DNA from 4 places in the Kitasatospora sp. NPDC048194 genome. Region 4 is predicted to be linked to each of the others. Evidence: riboswitches for the same ligand, from Rfam matches in the RefSeq annotation. Region 4 holds a riboswitch; each other region holds the start of a gene.

Region 1 (4,924 bases), on a different contig from region 4:
GATCCCGTGGAACCGCCGGAGCCGCCCGCGGTGCCCTGGCCCGGGTCGGCCGGCTGCCCGCCGGGGCTGGAGTTGTGCGCCCGGACGCTGTCCGGCGAGAAGGTGGGACGCCCCTCGGTGCCCTCGATGTTGGTGCCTCCGAAGATCCACAGGTCGACGCTGCCGGGCTTCGGCTGGTAGAGCATGGCGCCCAGCTGGCTGTACGACCAGGTGTTCTGGCCCGGGTCGGCGTGCCAGTACGACCAGTAGGCCGTGGCCGGCGGCGTCAGCACGCACTTCTCCTGGTCCGGGGTGGGGAACTGCTTGCCGCCCTGGAAGCCGCTGTAGCCGATCCGGCAGATGAACGCCGGGCCGTCGTGGCCGGTACCGGTGGTCTTCCACCCGCCCTGGTTGAGCAGGGCGTAGCCGGTGGTCGGGGTGGTCCCGCAGGACCGCAGCAGCGGGCCGCCCCACTTGCCGAAGTCCACGGCGAGCACGACGCCGGACGTGGTGGTGCACTGGTCCATCGGCAGTGGCGCCGCCACTGCGGGGGCGGTGCCCACCGCGATGCCGCCGGAGGCGAGCGCGAAGGTCAGTGCCATTGCCCCGGACAGCCGACCGAGTCGCGTGCCGGGCCGGCCGGTCACCGGTGACGCCCCGAGGTGGCTGTGGCTCGGCGACGGGCGATGACGACGGCGGCGGCTCCGAGTGCCGTCAGCACGCCGGCGCCCGCCGTCAGCGTGAGTGCCTCGGTGCCGGTGCGGGCCAAGTCCCCGGAACCGCTCTGCACCGACACGCCCGCGGCTTGCCCGTTGTCGCCCCCGGCGGCGCCGCCACCGGCCGGGGCGTCGATGCCGCCAGCCGGGGCGGTGGTCGGGCCGGCGCCGGTCGAGGGGGCGCTGGTGACCGGGGCGGGCCCGGTCGTCGTGGGAGTGCCGGTCGGCGTTCCGGTGGGGGTGCCCGTCGGAGTGCCGGTCGGCGTCCCCGTGGGAGTGCCCGTCGGCGTCCCGGTCGGGGTCCCGGTCGGCGTCGGCGTTCCGCCCAGGTTCCGGGAGAGCGTGCCGAAGGAGATGCCGGTGGCGCCGCCCAGCACCTGGGTCGAGGCCCGGACGTCCGAGCCCTGCTGTCCGGCGGAGGCGACGTTGAACCCGCCGTCGCCGTTCTGCTGCCCGGCGAGGAAGTCCAGCGCCTTGGCGATCTGCCCGTCGTAGGCGGCCTTGTGGAGCGTCATGCCCTGGACGGCGAGGGCCGCCGAGTTGGTCGAGTGGCCGGCCGCGCCGGGGAAGCCGCCGTCGGGGAGCTGCTGGGCGGCGAGCCAGGTGAGTCCCTTGTCGACGGCCTGGGCGGCGTCGTCGCCGGGGACGAGGGCGAGGGCCATGACGGCCATGGCCGTGCTGTCGACGTCGGAGTCGCCGGTGGCGGGGATCAGGCTCGGCCACGAGCCGTCCGCGTGCTGGAGGCTCCTCAGGTAGGCGGTCGCGGGCGCGGCGGCGGTCGCGTCCCCGGCGCGGAGCTGGGCCATGACGCCGAGGGCCTGGGAGAAGACGGAGGTGGCGTACTGGTAGTTGCCGGGGGCGTCGCAGCCGGTGTTCGCGTCGGCCTTGGTGCACACCATGGCGGCGAGGGCGGCGATCAGGTCGTGGCCGCCGAAGGCGCGCGGGTCGCGGCCGACGATCTCGGCGAGCAGCGCTTCCTTGCCGACGGAGCCGCCGCCGGCGTACTCGGTGCCGATGCCGGTCCAGTCGTTGACGGTGCGGTCGCTCGCGTCCTTGCCCTGCTGGTCCAGGAAGTCGACGATCCTGCGCAGCGCGGTGTCGTCGGTGCCGGTGGCGGCGAGGGCGTAGGCGCCGTCGATGGTGAGGCCGAAGTCGGCGAAGGCCGGGAAGCCCTCGTAGTAGTGGCCGTCGATCAGCCGGGCGGGGTCGGTGAGGTAGGCGCTGCCCTTGGCGGCGTCGGGCTTCCTCCCGGCGGGCGGGGTCGGTGTCGTGGTGGTGGCGTCCGGGTTGTGCCGGACGCTGGTGAGGTCGGTGCCGGTCAGAGCCAGGAGGGCCTGCTCGGTGGCGGGCGCGTCCGGGTCGACCGTGGACGCGTCGGGTCCGAAACCGCCGTCCTTGCCCTGCCGGGCGGCGAGCCAGGCGGTGGCGGCGGCCCGCCGGGCGCCCTGGCCGGTGGCCTTGAACACCTGGGCGGCGCTCGCGGTGCTGAGGGTGTCTCCGGGGGCGCCGGCGTACGGAAGGAGGGAGCCGTCGCTCTGCTGACTCGCCGCCAGCTGGTCGGAGGCCTTCTTCGCGGCCGCCTCGTACCCGGGGGCGGTGCGCAGCGCGAGGGCGGCGACGGCGGTGGTGAGCGGGTCGGACTCGCAGTGGTCGCCGGCGACGATCATCGCTCCGGCCATCCCGCCGTCGGCGCACTGCAGGGCGGTGAACCGGGCCAGGGCGGCGGCGGGCGGTGTGACTCCGGCCCGCTGGAGCGCGATGACGCCGAGCGACTGGCCCCAGGGGGAGGCCGCGCCGAGGAAGTCCCCGGCGGCGGTGCACTTCCCGTTCTCCCCGGGCGCCGTGCAGACGTGGTCGGTGAGCGCGGCGATCAGGTCCCGGCTGCCGAACGTGCGGGGATCCCGGCCGGTGCTCTCGGCGACGAGGGCCAGCAGGGCGGCGGCCCTGGTGTCGGGCTGGGCGGTGGGGCCGTCGGGGTACAGGAAGGCGTCGGTGTGCGCGGTGAGGAAGGCGACCACCTTGCGCAGGGCCGGGTCCTGGGTGCCCGCGGCGGCGAGGGCGACGGCGGTGAGCGCGGTGCGGGGGTAGTCCGGCCCGGGAGCGGCCCAGTTCTCCATGTGGTCGCCGCCGACGAGTTGGCCGGCCAGCCAGGCGGCGGCCGCGGCCGGGTCACCGGTGGTGGCGGGCCCGGTCGGGGTGGTGGTCGGGGTCGGGGTCGGGGTGGCGGAGGGGGACGTGGAGGGCGAGGGGCCGCCGTTCTTGGCCCGCACGGAGTCGGGGGTGAAGCTCGGTGCCCCGCTGGTGCCGCCGATGTCGGTGCCGCCGTACACCCAGGCCTCGACCTCGCCCGGCTTGGGCTGCTGGGTGCCCGCGCCGAACTGGCTGTAGGACCAGGTCTGTTGGCCGGGTGGGGCGATCCAGTACGACCAGTAGGCGGTGGCCTGCGGGGTGTTGACGCACGGCTCCTCGGCCGGAGTCGGGTACTGGACACCGCCGTTGAAGGTCCCGGTGCCGAGCCGGCAGATGAAGGCGGGGCCGTCGTGCTCGGTGCCGGCCGTGGTGAATCCGGCGTTGCGCAGCAGGTTCATCCCGGTGGTGGGGTGGGCGTCGCAGCCCCGGACGACGCCGCCGCCCCAGTGGGTGAAGTCGACGGCGACGATCGCGCCCGTGGTCGTGGTGCACTGCTCGATCGGGTCGGCGGCGGCTATGCCGGGCCGGCCGAGCAGGACCGTGCCGCAGGCGGCGGCCGCGACGGTGCCGGCGACCAGCAGGGACGCGAGGTCCCGGTTTCTGTGACGTGTGCGACTGCTGCTGACCCTCACGACGACTCCCCGGTCGGTCGACGCGGGAGGCCACGGCGCAGCCGACGGCCGCCCGCAGACACGGGGCCGTCATGAGCTGCGTCGTAGTCCGCGACGACGCAAGTGCTGTGTGAACAGACCCCCGGTCCAGGCAGTCCGGCTCACCCACCGGGCGGTGGGTCTACGGTTGCGGGTCAGCGCCGGAATCAGACCGGCTTCCCCTGAATGCCGAGGGCGAAAAACCGATTCATCAGACCACGGTGTTCGATTCGGAGTCAACAGGTCGTCAGGTAGGTCACAGCACCTCGTCAGCCGGTCCGCGCGTGCGGTAGCGTCCGCCGTGGCCGAGTGGGGGAACCCGGTGCGACTCCGGGGCTGACGCGCAGCGGTGTGGGGCGGCGGTTGTGCCGTTCCGAGCCCGAATGCCCGCCCGACCGTGCACCACGGCGAATGCCGGCCCACGCGATCCGGGCGGCGACCGTTCCGGCTGTCGCGCGCCCCCGAACGGACGCCGGGACTCCGGGGCAGGGTCGGCGCCCGCCACCCCAAGGAGCCTGTTCCGTGCCCCTTCCCACCCCGAAGCGGACCACCCCCAGCCGGACCACCCCGGCCCGCGCCGCCTCCGCGGCCACCGTCGCCCTGACGGCCGGAGCCCTGCTGCTGTCCGCCGTTCCCGCCCACGCGACGGCCAGCCCCACCCAGATAGCCACCTCCAAGAGCACCGGCGTCACGTACCTGAAGTCCCTCCAAGCCGCCGACGGCAGCTACGTCACCGGCGGAGGCCTCTCCAATGAGTGGGCCTTCAGTGCGCTGGCGGCCGCCGGCACCGCCGCCGCGGACGTGACCCCCGGCGGCGACACGAGCAAGAACGCCCGTCTCGTGTACCGGAACCAGCTCGCCGCCGCCGGCTGGCCCGGCGGCTCGCCGGTGGTCACCGACTACGAGCGCGCCATCCTCAACTCCTACGCCGCCGGGATCGACCCCGCCCGCGTCGGTCCCGGCCGCAACCTGATCGCCGACGCGGTCGCCTACTGGCAGACCGCCGAGCCCGGCTACTACGGTCCGTCCGCCAACTTCAACGGCACCGTCTTCGGCCTGCTCGCCCTCGCGGGCGCGAAGACCCAGACGGGCACCCAGCGGGCCCCGCAGGTCCTGCTGAACTCCTCCGTCACCGCGGTGCGCGCCAACCAGCACAACGACGGCGGCTGGAACTACAGCAAGGCCGCGGGCGACCCGACCGCGCTCGCCCAGGGCAGCGACATCGACATGACCGGCGCCGCCATGGCCTCGCTGTGCGCTGCCGGAGTCCCCAACACCGACCCGGCGATCGTGGTGGCCAAGAACTTCCTCAAGGGCAAGCTGGCCTCCTCCGGGGCCTTCAACGCCATGTTCGGAGTGAACACCGACTCCAACGGCTGGGCCGTGTCC
Region 2 (4,924 bases), on a different contig from region 4:
GCCTTCTCCGGCTACCTGTTCGGCTTCCTGCTCAACCTCTCCTTCTGGCCGTTCTCCACCGACCCGAACAGCTCGATCGCCTACCTGCCCGGCCTGCCCTTCACCGAACAGTGGCACCGCTACCTGCTCTTCGACCTGGCCACCTCGCTGGGCTGGGACACCGGCCGCGCCGTGACCACCTTCACCGCCGTGCTCGTCGTCGGGCCGGCCGTGCTCACCGTCTTCCGTCGCGCCGCCCGCCGCGCCAACTTCGAACCTACCGTGCGCTTCGAGACCCCGGACCCGCCCGGAACGCCGACGGACCCGGGAACCGCCGTACGACACACCGAAACGGCGTCCACCTGAACCGAAAGGCCATCCACGTGCCCAAACGCGAGAAGCCCACGACGACCACGGTGAACGGCGTCGACGTCGTCCTCCTCACCCCCGGCCAGCACGCCGGACTGGAGTCGGCCCGCCGTCAGCTGGGCGGGGCACAGGCACACGTCGCGAGAATGCGCCTCGACCTGCGACGCAGCCAGCACCTGCTCGGCGAGGCCGAGCGGGTGCTGGCCCACCTGCCCGCCGACCAGGCCGAGGCGGCGGGCGGCCACCTGGCCGACGGGCGCGGGATCGCCGACCTCCTCGCGGACATCCGCGCGACCTTGCCGCGCACCCCGGACTTCGAGAAGCAGCCCTGACAGCTGCCACGCGGACGCGGGCGTCGCTGCCGGTGACCGGCCGACACGGCGGCTACCCCGGTCCGGCCAGGGGGCGGGCCTCCTCGAACGTCACCGGCTCACCCGCGCGCACACCGTGGAGAACGTGGGCCAGGACCTCGGCGCCGCGCACGACCCTGGGGCCGGGACGATTGAAGTAGGACGGGCCGTCGAGGACCCATACCCGGTCGTTGCGGACGGCGGGGACCTCGTCCCAGCCCGGCAGGCCGGTGATCAATGGGAGTTCCCGCTCGGTGCGCGCCGGTGGGAAGCCGCAGGGCAGGAGCAGCAGGACGTCGGGCCGGGCGGCGAGCACCTCGTCCCAGGTCATCGGCTCGGTGTGCTGGCCCGCCTTCGCGAGAAGCGGCTGCCGCCCGCCAGGTCGATCTGCTCGGGCACCCAGTGGCCGGCCGGCCAGAGAGGGTCGAGCCATTCCACCGCGACCACCCGTGGACGGGGCAGACCCTGCACGGCCGCCGACACCCGGGCCAGCCGCGATCGCAGCTCCGCGGCGGCCCGTGACGCGGTGACGGCGACTCCCAGCTCCCGTCCTACGTGTTCCAGACATGCGATGACCTCGGGCAGCGTCCGGGGCTCCAGGCTCAACACGCGCGGACCGCCGTCCAGAACCCGTACCGCCTCGGTCGCACCGCTGTAGGACACGGCACACACCTCGCACAGGTCCTGGGTGAGGACGATGTCGGGGGCGAGGGTGGCCATCAGCTCCACGTCGAGGGTGTAGAGCGACGACCCCTGGTGGGCCGCACCGCCGACAGCCTCAGAAATCTCCCGGCTGGTGAGCCGGTCGGCGTCGAACTCACGCGCCGTCACCACGGGGACTCCGGCAACAGCCGCCGGCGGCCAATCACACTCATGGGTCCGGCCGACCAGGAACTCACTGAGACCGAGCGCGGCAACAATGTCCGTGGCGGCGGGAAGCAGGGAGACGATCCGCATCCTTCGAGCCTAGTCTCGGCGTCCGGAAAGTGAACCGTACGACCGGGGTCCGTCGGCGATCGGACGGGCTTGGGCTCGCAAGGGCACGACGGCTTCAAACGACGTCTCAGTATCCGGGCGGTAGAGCGGTTCTTCAGTCAGAACCCAAGGTTCTTCCTCTAGGCTGGTCGTGCAGCTGGTTCGCCCCGTCCTCCAGGCGGGGCGTCGTAAGAGGGAACCCGGTGACGCCTTTCAACTGGCCAGTCCGGGACTGCCCCGCAGCGGTGAGTGGGAACGACCGCCGTCATACGCACTGGACCCGGGACGGGTCTGGGAAGCGACGGCCAGTAGGTGTCCGCCCTGGAACCAGGACGGGCGCGCCCGCGAGTCCGAAGACCTGCCACTGCCCGTGCGCGACCGTTCGCGCGCGGCAATCCGGTGACCTCGAGGGCGGGTCGGCGACCATACCAGGCGGATCCGGCCCGCAATGCACGGTGGCCACCGCCCGGTTTCGTCATCCCTTCGCGCCTTCGTCCGTCTCCGGGTTCTTGAGGAGACAGACTCGCGAAGGAGAGTCCCTTGACTACGAAGTCCGCAGCCGCGGCAACCCTCGCCACCGCGTACGGCTACCCCCGCCAGGGGCGGGGCCGGGAGCTGAAGAAGGCGATCGAGGGCTACTGGAAGGACACGGTCACCGCCGAGGCACTGCTGGCCACGGCCGCCGACCTGCGCCGCGGGAACTGGCAGCAGCTCGCCGACTCCGGTATCGACGAGGTCCCCACCGGTGACTTCTCGCTCTACGACCACGTGCTGGACACCACAGTGGCAGTCGGCGCTATCCCGGCCCGCCACCGCAAGGCGGTCGAGGCCGACCCGCTGGACGGCTATTTCGCCATGGCGCGCGGCACCCAGGACGTCGCGCCACTGGAGATGACCAAGTGGTTCGATACCAACTACCACTACCTCGTGCCCGAGTTGGGCCCCGACACGGCCTTCGCCGCGAACCCGGCCAAGGCCGTCGGCGAGCTGACCGAGGCGCTCGCCCTCGGCCACGACGCCCGGCCGGTCCTGGTCGGGCCGATCACCTACCTGCTGCTCGCCAAGCCCGCCCCCGGCGTCGCCGAGGACTTCCAGCCGCTGACCCTGCTGGACCGGCTGCTGCCCGTCTACGCGCAGCTGCTGGCCGAACTGAAGGCCGCCGGCGCCGGCTGGGTCCAGCTGGACGAGCCCGCCCTCGTCCAGGACCGCTCCCCGGCCGAGTTGAACGCCGCCGCCCGCGCCTACCGGGACCTCGGCGCCCTCGCCGACCGGCCGAAGCTGCTGGTCGCGAGCTACTTCGAACGCCTCGGCGAGGCCCTGCCCGTCCTCGCCAAGGCCCCCGTCGAGGGCCTGGCGCTGGACTTCACCGGACCGGCCGCCGGCAACCTCGACGACCTGGCCGCCGTGGGCGGGCTGCCCGGCAAGCGGCTGGTGGCCGGGGTGATCGACGGGCGCAACATCTGGATCAACGACCTGGAGAAGTCGCTGGCCACCCTGGCGACCCTGCTCGGCCTGGCCGACCGGGTCGACGTCGCGCCGTCCTGCTCGCTGCTGCACGTGCCGATCGACGCCACGCTCGAACGCGACATCGACCCGCAGATCGCCCGCTGGCTCGCGTTCGCCAAGCAGAAGGCCGCCGAGGCGGCGCTGCTCGCCCGCGGCCTGCGCGAGGGCACCGGCGCGATCACCGCCGAACTCGCCGCCAACCGCGCCGACCTGGGCTCCCGCGCCACCTCGCCGATCACCCGCGACCCGGCCGTGCGCGCCCGGGTCGCCGCCGTCACCGGGGCGGACACCCGCCGCTCCCAGCCCTATTCGGTGCGGGCCGAGGCACAGCGCGCCCGCCTCGCCCTGCCGCTGCTGCCGACCACCACCATCGGCTCCTTCCCGCAGACCATCGAGCTGCGTGTCGCCCGGGCCGACCTGACGGCGGGCCGGATCGACGCGGCCGCGTACCGGGAGCGGATGGAGGCCGAGGTCCGCGAGGTCATCGCCTACCAGGAGAAGGCCGGCCTCGACGTCCTCGTCCACGGCGAGCCCGAGCGCAACGACATGGTCCAGTACTTCGCCGAGCAGCTCACCGGCTACCTCGCCACCCGGCACGGCTGGGTGCAGTCCTACGGCACCCGGTACGTGCGCCCGCCGGTCCTCGCCGGGGACATCTCCCGCCCGCACCCGATGACCGTCGATTGGTTCGGCTACGCGCAGGGTTTGACGGACCGCCCGGTCAAGGGCATGCTCACCGGCCCGGTCACCATGCTCGCCTGGTCCTTCGTCCGCGACGACCAGCCGCTCGCCGACACCGCCCGCCAGGTCGCTCTCGCCCTGCGCGACGAGGTCACCGACCTGGAGGCCGCCGGCGCGGCCGTCGTCCAGGTCGACGAGCCGGCGCTTCGCGAGACCCTCCCGCTGCGGGCCGCCGCCCGCCCGGCCTACCTGGCCTGGGCCACCGAGGCCTTCCGCCTCGCCACCTCGGGCGTCCGCGCGGACACCCAGATCCACACCCACATGTGCTACGCCGAGTTCGGCGCGATCATGACGGCGATCGACGAACTCGACGCGGACGTCATCTCCCTGGAGGCCACCCGCTCCCACATGGAGGTCGCCGGAGAACTCGCCGCGGCCGGCTACCCGCGCGAGGTCGGCCCCGGCGTCTGGGACATCCACTCCCCGCGCGTCCCGAGCACCGAGGAGGCCGTCTCGCTGCTGCGGGCCGGCCTCGCGGCGATCCCGGCCGAGCGGCTCTGGGTCAACCCCGACTGCGGCCTGAAGACCCGCGGCTGGCCGGAGACCCGCGCCTCCCTGGACAGCCTGGTCGCCGCCGCCCGCCACCTGCGCGAGGAACTCGCCGGCTGACCGCCGACGTGAGCCCAGGGGCGGGCACGGCAGGAGTGCCGTGCCCGCCCTGGCGGCCTGCCATTGCCTCACGGATGGTCCTGGGAGGCGAGTTGTCGCCGCGAGGAATGGGGGTCGCACATGAGCAAGAGGCCAGCGCCGCGCCGTGTCCGTATCAACGGAGAGGCTCTGGTCGTCCTCTCGGAACGGGAGTACGAGAGCCTGCTGGCCACCCGGCGGCAGGTCGGCGCGAGCAACGCACGGCTGCGCGCGCTGCAGCATGCGCTGACCGAGGCCCTGGCCAGACTGGCGGCATCGGACAACATGGCACCGACCGGTGACGACACCGTGTGACCACGAGCGGAGCTGAGGGCGGAACCGGCATGCGCAACGGGATCAGCCGGCCGCAGACAGGC
Region 3 (4,924 bases), on a different contig from region 4:
CCGAGGCCGACCGGGCGCCAGCGGGAGTTGGACGTGCCCGCCTCGGTCGTCGGGTAGAAGTTGATGTCCACCACGCGGTCGAGGAAGGTGACGGCGGTGCGGACGGTGGCGTCCAGGCGCTCCCAGTCCATCGCGCCCAGCAGGTCGTCGGCGGTGGCGCCGGCGGCGACGTGGGCGCCGAGGTTGACCGAGCCGAGGTTGCAGACGGCGGTCTCGGAGTCGTCCGTGACCTCCAGGATCTCGGTGCACAGGTTGGAGGAGTGCACCGTGCGGCCCGGCAGCGCGGTCTGGTTGGCGGCCCGGTTGGAGGCGTCCTTGAAGGTCATCCAGCCGTTGCCGGTCTGGGCGAGGGTGCGCATCATGCGGGCGTAGAGGGTCTGCGCCGGGATGGTGCGCACGGCCTTGCCGGCCTGCTCGGCCTTGCGGTACGCCTCGTCGAAGTCGGCGCCCCACAGGTCGACCAGCTCGGGGATGTCGGCCGGGGAGAACAGCGACCAGTCCTCGTTGGCGTTGACCCGGCGCATGAACTCGTCCGGGATCCAGTGCGCCAGGTTGAGGTTGTGGGTGCGGCGCGCCTCCTCACCGGTGTTGTCGCGCAGCTCCAGGAACTCCTCGATGTCGGCGTGCCAGGTCTCCAGGTAGACGCAGGCCGCGCCCTTGCGGCGGCCGCCCTGGTTGACCGCGGCGACCGAGGAGTCGAGGGTGCGCAGGAACGGGACGATGCCGTTGGACTTGCCGTTGGTGCCGCGGATCAGGCTGCCGCGCGAGCGGATGCGCGAGTAGGACAGGCCGATGCCGCCGGCGTGCTTGGACAGCCGGGCGATCTGCGCGTAGCGGTTGTAGATCGAGTCCAGGTTGTCCAGCGGGGAGTCGAGCAGGTAGCAGCTCGACATCTGCGGGTGCCGGGTGCCGGAGTTGAAGAGCGTCGGAGAGGACGTCAGGTACTCCAGGCGGCTCATCAGGCCGTACAGCTCGGCCACCTCGCGCACCGACTGCTCGGAGTCGCCGACCGCCAGGCCGCAGGCGACGCGGAGCAGGAAGTGCTGCGGGGTCTCGATGACCTTGCGGGTGATCGGGTGGCGCAGCAGGTAGCGGGACTGCACGGTGCGCAGGCCGAAGTACTCGAAGCGGTCGTCGCCGTGGGCGTCGATCAGCGCGTCCAGGGCGGCGGCGTGCTTGGCGACGAAGGCCGCGGTGGTGTCGCCGATCAGGCCCTCGGCGTGGCCGACGGCGATCGAGGCGGAGAAGGAGACCGCGCCCTGGCTGTTCGCCTCGTCCACGATCTCCAGGGCGAGCAGGCGGGCGGCCAGCTTCGAGTACTGGGGGTCCTCGGCGATCATCGACGCGGCGGCGTCCACGGCCAGCCCGCGCAGCTCGGCGAAGTCCGAGCCGGCGTGGCGGCCGCGCAGCGCGGCGGCGGCGACATGGCCGGGGTCGACCTCGGTGAGGTCGGCGCTGCGGTCGGTGAGCAGCCGCAGCAGCGCGCCGCCGGGGTCGGAGACCGTCGGGTCGGTGAAGGCGGTACCGGAGCCCTGGGCGGGCAGGGTGGCTGAGGCAGCGGTGGTCAAGGCGCTCTCTCCTGGCGGCGATCGGCGGCGGTGATCGGGTGGCACCGGGCCGATCTGGGCAGGGGAGCACGGCGCGAACGCGGAGCGCGTCGCGCGACGGTGTCTCCCCGGCCCGCCCGCGAGGCCCGGAGGGGTACTGCTCGTGCTGGCGCGGCCTCTGCGGGAGGGCCGTGGCGCACGCCGCCGGCAGGTACTCGGACTCGCGGGCACGGCTGCTGGAGCCGCCCGCACACCGCTGCGGGGCAGTCCCGGATTCCCACCGGGTTCCCCTGCATCGACAGCAGGAGTGAGCATACATGTAGTGGTGTCTCAGTGATGCGGCACCAGATGTTGTGCGGCGCGGTGTGTCGGGGCGATGACCGGCGGTACCGGGCGAGTGGCCGTTCGTGGCCGTCCGGGGCCCGGATCCGGGCGTTCGGCCGGGCCTGATCCGCCCCGGCGCCCGGCCCTGATCCGCCCCCGGTGCCCGGTCTCCACCTGCCCCGGCGCCCGGCCCTCGCCCGCCCCGGCGCCCGAGCCGATCGCACCGTGTCCGGGCCCGGCCGACCCGGCGTCAGGGCCGGCTCCGCCCGGCGCCCGTCCGGGTTTCGATACGGATCGGTCACCGGGGGGACCAGCGGTCAGGGGGATGCCCTACGATCTGGGCGCATGAGCGACGGAACTGGCGTACCTGGGCAGGGGCCGCAGGGAACGCCCCCCGCCGGGTCGGGGGGCGCACCGAATCATCAGCCGCCGGGGACGGGCCCGGTGGCGCCGCCGAGCGGCGGTTTCGGTCCGCCGCCGGCCTCCTACGGGCCGGTGGTGCCGTCCGCGCAGCCGCTCTCGCAGCCCGTTCCGCCGGTGCCGCAGCCGGTCGCGCAGCCGCAGCCCCAGGCCGTGCCGCAGCCGCAGCCGGTCGCGCAGCCGCAGCCCGTGCCGCAGGCCCAGCCCGTCCCGCAGCCGATGCCGCCGCAGCCCCAGCCGGTGCAGCCGATGGCCGCCGCCCCCCAGTGGCAGCAGCAGCCGGTGCCGCCGCAGCGCGTCGAGCCGGACTGGGAGGCGCTGGCGGACCGCAACGAGGCCGCCGCCAAGCGCAAGCGCCGGATGAAGGTCATCGGCATCGTGGCCGCGGTCGTCGTGGTGGGCGGCCTGGTGGCGGGCGGCGCGGTGCTGCTGGGCAAGAAGGACGGCCCCAAGGAGGCCGGCGGCGGCCCGACCCCGGCGCCCACCTCCGGCCGCCCGACCCCCGGTCTGTCGAGCGCCACCCCGGGCGGACAGGCTGACGACCCGTCGAAGCCGATCTGGGAGGCCGCCACCGATCCGGCGCCGCAGGACGCGGGGGCGCTGTTCTCCGCGACGCAGGTGACGATCAACGGCGCGACCTGGATCCGGACCGTGGTCTCGCTGGACCAGCCCTGCTGGGACGGCAACTCCACCACCGGCGGGCTGGGCAAGGTCCTCGGCGACCAGGGGTGCCAGAAGGTGCTCCGGGCGACGTACGTCTCCGGCGACAGCGCGGTGACCGTCGGCGCCGCGGTCTTCGACCACAAGATCCAGGCCGAGACCGCGATGAAGAACTTCACCGGCCAGCTCAAGGGCCTTCCCGCGCCCGGAGCCCCGGCGTTCTGCGCCAACGCCGGCTGCCCCGGCACCCACAGCAGCCTGGGCCGGTACGCCTACTTCACCGTCGAGGGCTCGGCGAAGGGCGGCAACGCCCCCGACGCCACCGCGAGCGCGGCGGCCTCCGGGTTCGCCGAGCACGTGAAGGGCCAGCTGCTGCAGCGGGCCAAGGCGGCGGGCTCCGCGACGCCCGGATCCCAGGGCACGCCGCAGGGCACGCCGGCGGCCACCCCGACCGGCTGACGCGCCGACACCCCCGGTGCGGCAGGAGCGTTCGCCGGGACCGGGGGAGTGTGGCAGGCTCTCACGGAGTCATTCGTACGCGTGTTCCGGTTGCGTCCGTGGGGGTCGGTACCGGCGAGCAACCGGAGGAGCGGTCGTGGCCCTGCCCAATGCCCTGCGCGGCAAGTCCGCCGTCCTGGCCGCGGCCGGGATCGTGGTCGTCGCGGGCACCTTCGCGCTGCTGGGCCGTGACGACCGGGTCGACGGGACCCAGCCGGTGCGGGTGCCGGTGTCGGTCGGTGCCCCCGGGCGCACCCTGCCGCCCGACGTGGGCCGGGACCTCCTCGCCCGGGACCCGCAGGCCTCACCGAACGCCCGCGCCGTCGAGCAGTTCCTGACCGACCTGGAGCGCCAGGCCCGTACCGGGCAGAGCGGCGGGACGGTGATCGGCCAGCACGTCGAGGCGCACAACGAGCGCAACAACCCCGAGTACGGCGACTACCGCGGCACCAAGCAGGTCGGCTACTACTACAAGAAGGCCGCCGACATCACCGGGAAGCTGCCGGGCTTCCTGGAGACCGACCTCGGCCCCGGCTACGGCCAGAACGCCTGGGGCGCGGGCAACCCGCGCTCCTACTCCGCCGGCCGCTGGCCCACCTGCCGGACCGGCTGGCAGTACACCGATGACGCCGTCGACCTGATGGCCGCCGTCTGGTCCGGCCACCCGCGCCCCGACGACGGCACCTACGACAGCTCCGGCGTCCAGCAGAACTGCGACGGCAGCAGCACCGAACTGCCCGACAACGGCGGCGCGCCCGCCGGGATCGTCGGCATGTCCTTCCACGAGCCCTACCCCGGCTCGGACGTCAAGTCCTTCGACCGGGTGCTCTGCGCGAACTCCCCGGCGGCGAAGGACCCGGGCTGGTTCGGCCGGGTCGTGGACGCCGCGCACGACACCGCCGAGTACCGGGCGCTGATCACCGACCTGTCGTACCTGGCCGACCACCTGGAGTACCTGGCCGCCCACGACGTGCCCGTGCTGCTGCGCCCCTACCACGAGATGAACGTGCAGGACTGCTCCCGCAGGTTCTGGTGGGCGGGCCAGAAGCCGGCCGACTACCAGGCCCTGTGGAGGATCACCTACAAGTACCTGGTGGAGACCAGGGGGCTGCACAACCTGCTGTTCGTCTGGACGCCGGTGTCCTGGGACGGCGCCCCGGGCGTGGACCCCTGGGACTACTACCCCGGCGCCCAGTACGTCGACGTGGTCGGGGTCGACGACTACAGCGGCAGCCCGGCGCACCCGATCGGCACCGGCGAGGTGTGGACCAAGCGCTACTACGACGGACTCGCCGCCTACGACAAGCCGCGGATGCTGGCCGAGTCCTTCGCCGTCCCCGTCAACGCCCGCCAGCCGGACACCCTGCGGCGCACGCCCTGGACGATCTGGACGGTCTGGGGGCAGTCGCTCACCGCCGCCAACCTGGCCCCGGACCAGCCGCGCAACGCGGCTGCGGACGTCAACGCGACCTACC
Region 4 (4,924 bases):
CAGACCCCGAGGATCGGCAGTCCGGCCGCCGCCCGCGCCTTCAGGGCGGGCTCCAGGCCGCGGTCGCGCAGCCAGGCGAGGTCGGCCACGGTGGCCCGGGTCCCGGGCAGCACCACCAGGTCGGCGTCGGCCAGCTCCTCCGGTCTGGTCGCCCAGCGCACCAGCACGCCCGGCTCCTGCGCCAGCGCGTCCACGTCGGTGAAGTTCGACAGCCGGGGGAAGCGCACCACGGCGACCCGCAGCACGTCCGCCCCGAGCGGGCCGCGGCCGTCCACCCGGTCGACCACCGTCGACAGGTCGAGCGAGTCCTCGGCGTCCAGCCACAGCCCCGGCAGCATCGGCAGCGTGCCCAGCACCGGACGGCCGGTCAGCCCGTGCAGCATCTCCAGGCCGGGCGCGAGCAGCCGGGCGTCGCCGCGGAACTTGTTGACGAACCAGCCGGCGACGTGCCGCTGGTCCTCGGCCGACAGCAGTGCCAGCGTCCCGTACATCGCCGCGAACACCCCGCCGCGGTCGATGTCGCCGACCACCACCACGGGCAGTCCGGCGGCGGTCGCCAGGCCCATGTTGGCGATGTCCCGGTCGCGCAGGTTGATCTCGGCGGGCGAGCCGGCGCCCTCGCACACCACCACGTCGTGGCGGCGGCGCAGGTCCGCCAGGCACTCCAGGGCGCGTTCCAGCAGGACGGGCTTGCGCTCCCGGTAGTCCAGCGCGCCGACCTCGGCGACCGGCCTGCCGAGCAGCACCACCTGGCTGCGGCCGTCCGCTCCGGGCTTGAGCAGCACCGGGTTCATCGCCGCCTCCGGCTCCACCCGGGCGGCCTGCGCCTGCATCGCCTGGGCGCGGCCGATCTCGGCGCCGTCGGCGGTGACGAAGGAGTTCAGCGACATGTTCTGCGCCTTGAACGGCGCGACCCGCACGCCCTGGCGGGCCAGCCAGCGGCAGATGCCGGCCGTCACCACGCTCTTGCCCGCGTCCGAGGTCGTCCCGGCGACCAGCAGCGCGTTCGTCATGTCCCACTCCTCTTCCCCAGGAGCCGCAGCAGGACGTGCCCCGCGACCGTCGTACCCAGCGCCAGTGCGCCCACCCGCCGCGACAGCGTGCAGGCCCGCTCGATGTCGTCCACCGTCACCGGCCGCAACTCCGCGCCCAGCACCGGGCGGTGCTCCAACCGCTCGCCGTACCGCAGCGTCCCGCCCAGCCGTACGCCGACCGCTCCGGCGAAGGCCGACTCGGCCTGCCCCGCGTTCGGGCTCGGGTGCGCCGAACCGTCGCGCCGCCAGATCCGCCAGGCCGTGGCGGGCTCCGGGGCGGCGGCCACCGTCAGCAGGGCCGTCAGCCGGGCGCCCGGCCAGCCCGCGACGTCGTCCAGCCGGGCCGAGGCCCAGCCGAAGCGGGCGTGGCGGGGCGAGCGGTGGCCCACCATCGCGTCCAGGGTGTTCACCGCGCGGAAGGCCAGCAGGCCCGGCGTGCCCGCGAGGGCGCCCCAGGTCAGCGCGTTCACCACGGCGTCGGCGGTGTTCTCGGCCACCGACTCGACCACCGCCCGGGCGATCTGCTGCCCGTCCAGCGCGCTCGGGTCCCGCCCGCACAGGTGCGGCAGCCGCTCCCGGGCGGCCGCCAGGTCGCCCGCGGCGAGCGAACGGCCGACGGTCCGCGCCTCCCGGGTCAGCGAGGTGCCGCCGAGCACCGTCCAGGTGGCCGCCGCGGCCAGCGCCGCCCGGCCCAGCGGTCGGCGCCCGACCGTGCGGTCCAGGGCGAGCGCGCCGGCCGCGACCGCGCCCACGCACAGTGCCGTGTACGCCGTTCCGGCCGCGCGGTCGTCGCGCCACAGGCGCCGTTCCAGGCGGGTCGCGGCGCTGCCGAAGAGGGCGACCGGGTGGCCGCGGCGCGGGTCGGCGAAGCGCGCGTCGGCGGCGTAGCCCGCGACGGCGCCCAGCGCGAAGGCGGCGGCGCGGGTCAGCGGGCGCACGGCGGCGGGCAGCTCGGGGGCCGGCGGGGCGGGGCAGCCTGCATCGCGTGGGTGTCCTCACTCAGGGTCCGCGCCCTGGATCGACGTACCGGGGGCGAGAGTCTCCTGGCTTCCGGGTCGGACGCACTCCCGGGCCTTCCAGCGGCTCCTGACGGCCCGCCGTGGCACTTTCCGAGCGTGCTCCCCGGTGACAGTGGCGGGACCGCGCCGGACTCGCACCGGCTTCCTCTCCATGCCTCCGTTTGGCCCCAGGATCCCATCACGCGGCCGTTCCACGCGTCAACCGAGGTCACGGAGGGGTTGGTCACACGGAGGCGGGGCGGTCGGCCACACGGAGGCGGGGTGGTCGGCCACACGGAGGCGGGGCGCCGTCCTGTGCGATCGACCAGCGCGGCCGAGGGCTCGTCAGTCCCGGTTCGTGCGTTCGGGGGCTGGGGGCGCGCCGAGGGGCGCCCCTACGGTTCGGTGCCATGCGCCGCAGAAAGCCCCACGCCGCCGCCCCCCTTCCGGTGCCCTTCTCCCCCGAGGCCGCCCGCATCCACCGCGTCGGCCTCGGCCTGACCCCCGAACAGGTCGCCGAGGGCATGGCCGCCCACGGCGTACGGCTCCTGGCCGGTCACGTCCTCGCCTGGGAGCGCGGGGAGCTGCGCCCGGGCGAGGCCGAGTTCATCGCCCTCGCCCGGGCCCTGTGGTGTTCCGCGGCCGATCTGATGGACGGCCGCCCGACCCGGCTGCGGGACCATCGCATCGCCCGGGAGCTCCCCCCGGAGACGGTCGCCGAGCGCGTCGGCATGCTGCTGCCCACCTACCAGCAGGCCGAGCTGACCGGCCGGTGGGAGGGGGACGCGGAGCAGACCTACGCCCTCGCCGTGGTGCTGGGCCTGCGACTGACCGAGCTGGTCGAGGCCACCGGCCGCGCCGAGGCGCTCGACCGCCTGCTGCGCCAGTGCGTCGCCGGCCGCTGGCAGCCGCACCTGCGCGCGCTCACCCGGCTCGTCCCCGTCGCCGAGCAGGAGCTCGCCGCCGTCCTGCTCGTGCTGGCCCAGGAGCACCACGTCCCCGCCCACTGGGGCATGCCCAGCGGGCCCCGCACCCCGGCGGTGCCCCTCACCCCCCGCTTCTGGGAACTCCTCGCGGCCCAGCCGACGGCCGTTCCGGTCTGATCGGACGTTGTTTTTCGGCCTTTCGTAGCCCGGACGGCCCAGTCCGGTGGCCGCGGGGTGCCGGGCCCCGGTGAACTGGTGCACGAACACCGACCGGTCCGCGAACAGAGCGGGGAACGATATGCGCTGGGGAACCGCAGCCGTGGTGGCGGCCGCCGCCGTGGGAGCCGGGGCCGCCGCCGTCCTGGTGATCGGCCGCCGGGCCTCCGAGCGGATGGTCAGTCCCGGGTCCGGGCCGGGCGCGGGGACGGCCCTGCAGGAGAGCGGCCCGATCCTGGTGCAGAGCGTCGCCGCCGGGCGGGTCACCTTCACCCGCCGCCCGGAGAGCCTGCGGCGCGGGCGCTGGGCGGTCGAGTGGGCGGACGGCGGGCACGCGGTGGTGGAGGAGATCCTCCACAGCGACCAGCGGGGCGTCACCCGGCGGCTGGTCCGGGCGGACCGGGGCACCCTGACGCCCGGCACCGAGGTCCGGTTCACCCCCCGGGTGCTGCTCGGCGACCCGGCCGAGGCGCTCGGCCTCCCGTTCACCGAGATCGGCGCCCGCGGCGAGCTGGGCACCTTCCCGGCCTGGCACCTCGAGGGCAAGCGCGGCACCTGGGTGATCCTCGTCCACGGCACGGAGGCCGACCGCCAGCAGACCCTGCCCGTGCTGCCGCTGCTCGAGCGCCTCGGCCTGCCCGTGCTGGCCGTCACCTACCGCGGGGACGCGGGCGCCCCCGCCTCCCCGGACGGCCTCAGCCACTTCGGCGCGACGGAGTGGCGCGACGTCGAGTCGGCGGTACGGCTGGCGCTCGACCGCGGGGCCGGCCGGGTGATCCTCTACGGCTGGTCGCTGGGCGCGACCATGGCGCTGCACACGGCGGCCCGTTCGGCCTGGGCCCACACGATCAGCGGGCTGATCCTGGACTCGCCCGTCCTGGACCTGCCCGCCTCGGCCCGCCGGGAGGCCGCCAGGGCCGGTTTCAGGGGCGCCGCGGCCGAACTCGGCGCGCTCGCGGCCGAGGGCCGCACCGGCGTCGACCTCGCCGACTTCTCCCGCCTCGTCGAGGGCGCGGACCTGCACGTGCCGACCCTGGTGCTGCACAGTCCGAGTGACCGGACCGCCCCCTTCGGCGCCGCCCAGCGCCTCGCCGCGGCCCGTCCGCAGCTGGTCAACCTCCAGACCTTCCCGGGCGGGGAGCACGCGGCGCTGTGGAACTCGGCCCCCGACCACTACACCGAACTGCTCCGGCGCTGGCTCACCCCGCTGCTCTGAGGCAGCCCGGGGGTCGGGGCCGGGATTCACCCAGCACCCGAGAGGCGAGCCCGCCTGGCCGGAAGCCCGTTCGATTCGGTCGGGTGCGCGGCGCCCGCTCTGCACGCCCCTTGTGCGCGCACCAGAAGTCGGCCCGGCCGACTTCCCGTGCCGGGCACCCGCCCGCCGGCACATGCCGTCTGGCCGGATTCCCGTCCCTCGCGCCGCTCCGCACCCGGCCCGTCCGACACGGACCGTGATCGGCCGGACGAGTACCGCGACGCCCCGCGCGACCCTGGCATGACCCCGCCACACGTTTCCGGCCAGGCGGTTTGCCTCTGTTGCCCGGTCTTGCGGAGGTGCCGCCACCGGTCTCCCGGTCGTACGGACAACCGGATGTGACAGAAGGCCGGTGCAAGGGGAAGACTGCTCGACGTGACGTCTCGGAACCCGCGCGACCGTGATGCCCCGCTCCCGCCGACGATCGGTACCGGTGCGACGGTGACCCGTCTCCCCGGTACGGCCCACCGGCCCTCCGGTGGCAGGCCGGGCGGG

The links. A riboswitch is a leader RNA that binds a small molecule or an ion and turns the genes downstream of it on or off. The one in region 4 is predicted to bind cobalamin.
Region 1: it holds a riboswitch for cobalamin, as region 4 does, so the genes downstream of both, ACGF07_RS07775 (prenyltransferase/squalene oxidase repeat-containing protein) here and ACGF07_RS29630 (cobalamin biosynthesis protein) in region 4, are expected to answer to the same signal.
Region 2: it holds a riboswitch for cobalamin, as region 4 does, so the genes downstream of both, metE (5-methyltetrahydropteroyltriglutamate--homocysteine S-methyltransferase) here and ACGF07_RS29630 (cobalamin biosynthesis protein) in region 4, are expected to answer to the same signal.
Region 3: it holds a riboswitch for cobalamin, as region 4 does, so the genes downstream of both, ACGF07_RS01435 (ribonucleoside-diphosphate reductase subunit alpha) here and ACGF07_RS29630 (cobalamin biosynthesis protein) in region 4, are expected to answer to the same signal.

What each region holds. Positions count from the first base shown of each region.
Region 1 covers NZ_JBIDAK010000004.1:176,691-181,614, reverse strand. The annotation lists gene ACGF07_RS07780 (hypothetical protein) at 1-581, opposite strand, end outside; gene ACGF07_RS07775 (prenyltransferase/squalene oxidase repeat-containing protein) at 623-3,517, opposite strand; cobalamin riboswitch at 3,625-3,769, opposite strand; cobalamin riboswitch at 3,848-3,924, shown strand; gene ACGF07_RS07770 (hypothetical protein) at 4,136-4,924, shown strand, end outside.
Region 2 covers NZ_JBIDAK010000004.1:185,545-190,468, forward strand. The annotation lists gene ACGF07_RS07795 (ECF transporter S component) at 1-345, shown strand, start outside; gene ACGF07_RS07800 (hypothetical protein) at 363-680, shown strand; gene ACGF07_RS07805 (ABC transporter substrate-binding protein) at 733-1,029, opposite strand; gene ACGF07_RS07810 (hypothetical protein) at 1,026-1,655, opposite strand; cobalamin riboswitch at 1,815-2,054, shown strand; gene metE (5-methyltetrahydropteroyltriglutamate--homocysteine S-methyltransferase) at 2,214-4,529, shown strand; gene ACGF07_RS07820 (hypothetical protein) at 4,650-4,862, shown strand; gene metF (methylenetetrahydrofolate reductase [NAD(P)H]) at 4,905-4,924, opposite strand, start outside.
Region 3 covers NZ_JBIDAK010000001.1:278,574-283,497, forward strand. The annotation lists gene ACGF07_RS01435 (ribonucleoside-diphosphate reductase subunit alpha) at 1-1,544, opposite strand, end outside; cobalamin riboswitch at 1,736-1,869, opposite strand; gene ACGF07_RS01440 (hypothetical protein) at 2,316-3,410, shown strand; gene ACGF07_RS01445 (glycoside hydrolase family 26 protein) at 3,547-4,924, shown strand, end outside.
Region 4 covers NZ_JBIDAK010000034.1:15,324-20,247, forward strand. The annotation lists gene ACGF07_RS29625 (cobyric acid synthase) at 1-1,013, opposite strand, end outside; gene ACGF07_RS29630 (cobalamin biosynthesis protein) at 1,010-1,972, opposite strand; cobalamin riboswitch at 2,071-2,202, opposite strand; gene ACGF07_RS29635 (transcriptional regulator) at 2,443-3,135, shown strand; gene ACGF07_RS29640 (alpha/beta hydrolase family protein) at 3,257-4,390, shown strand.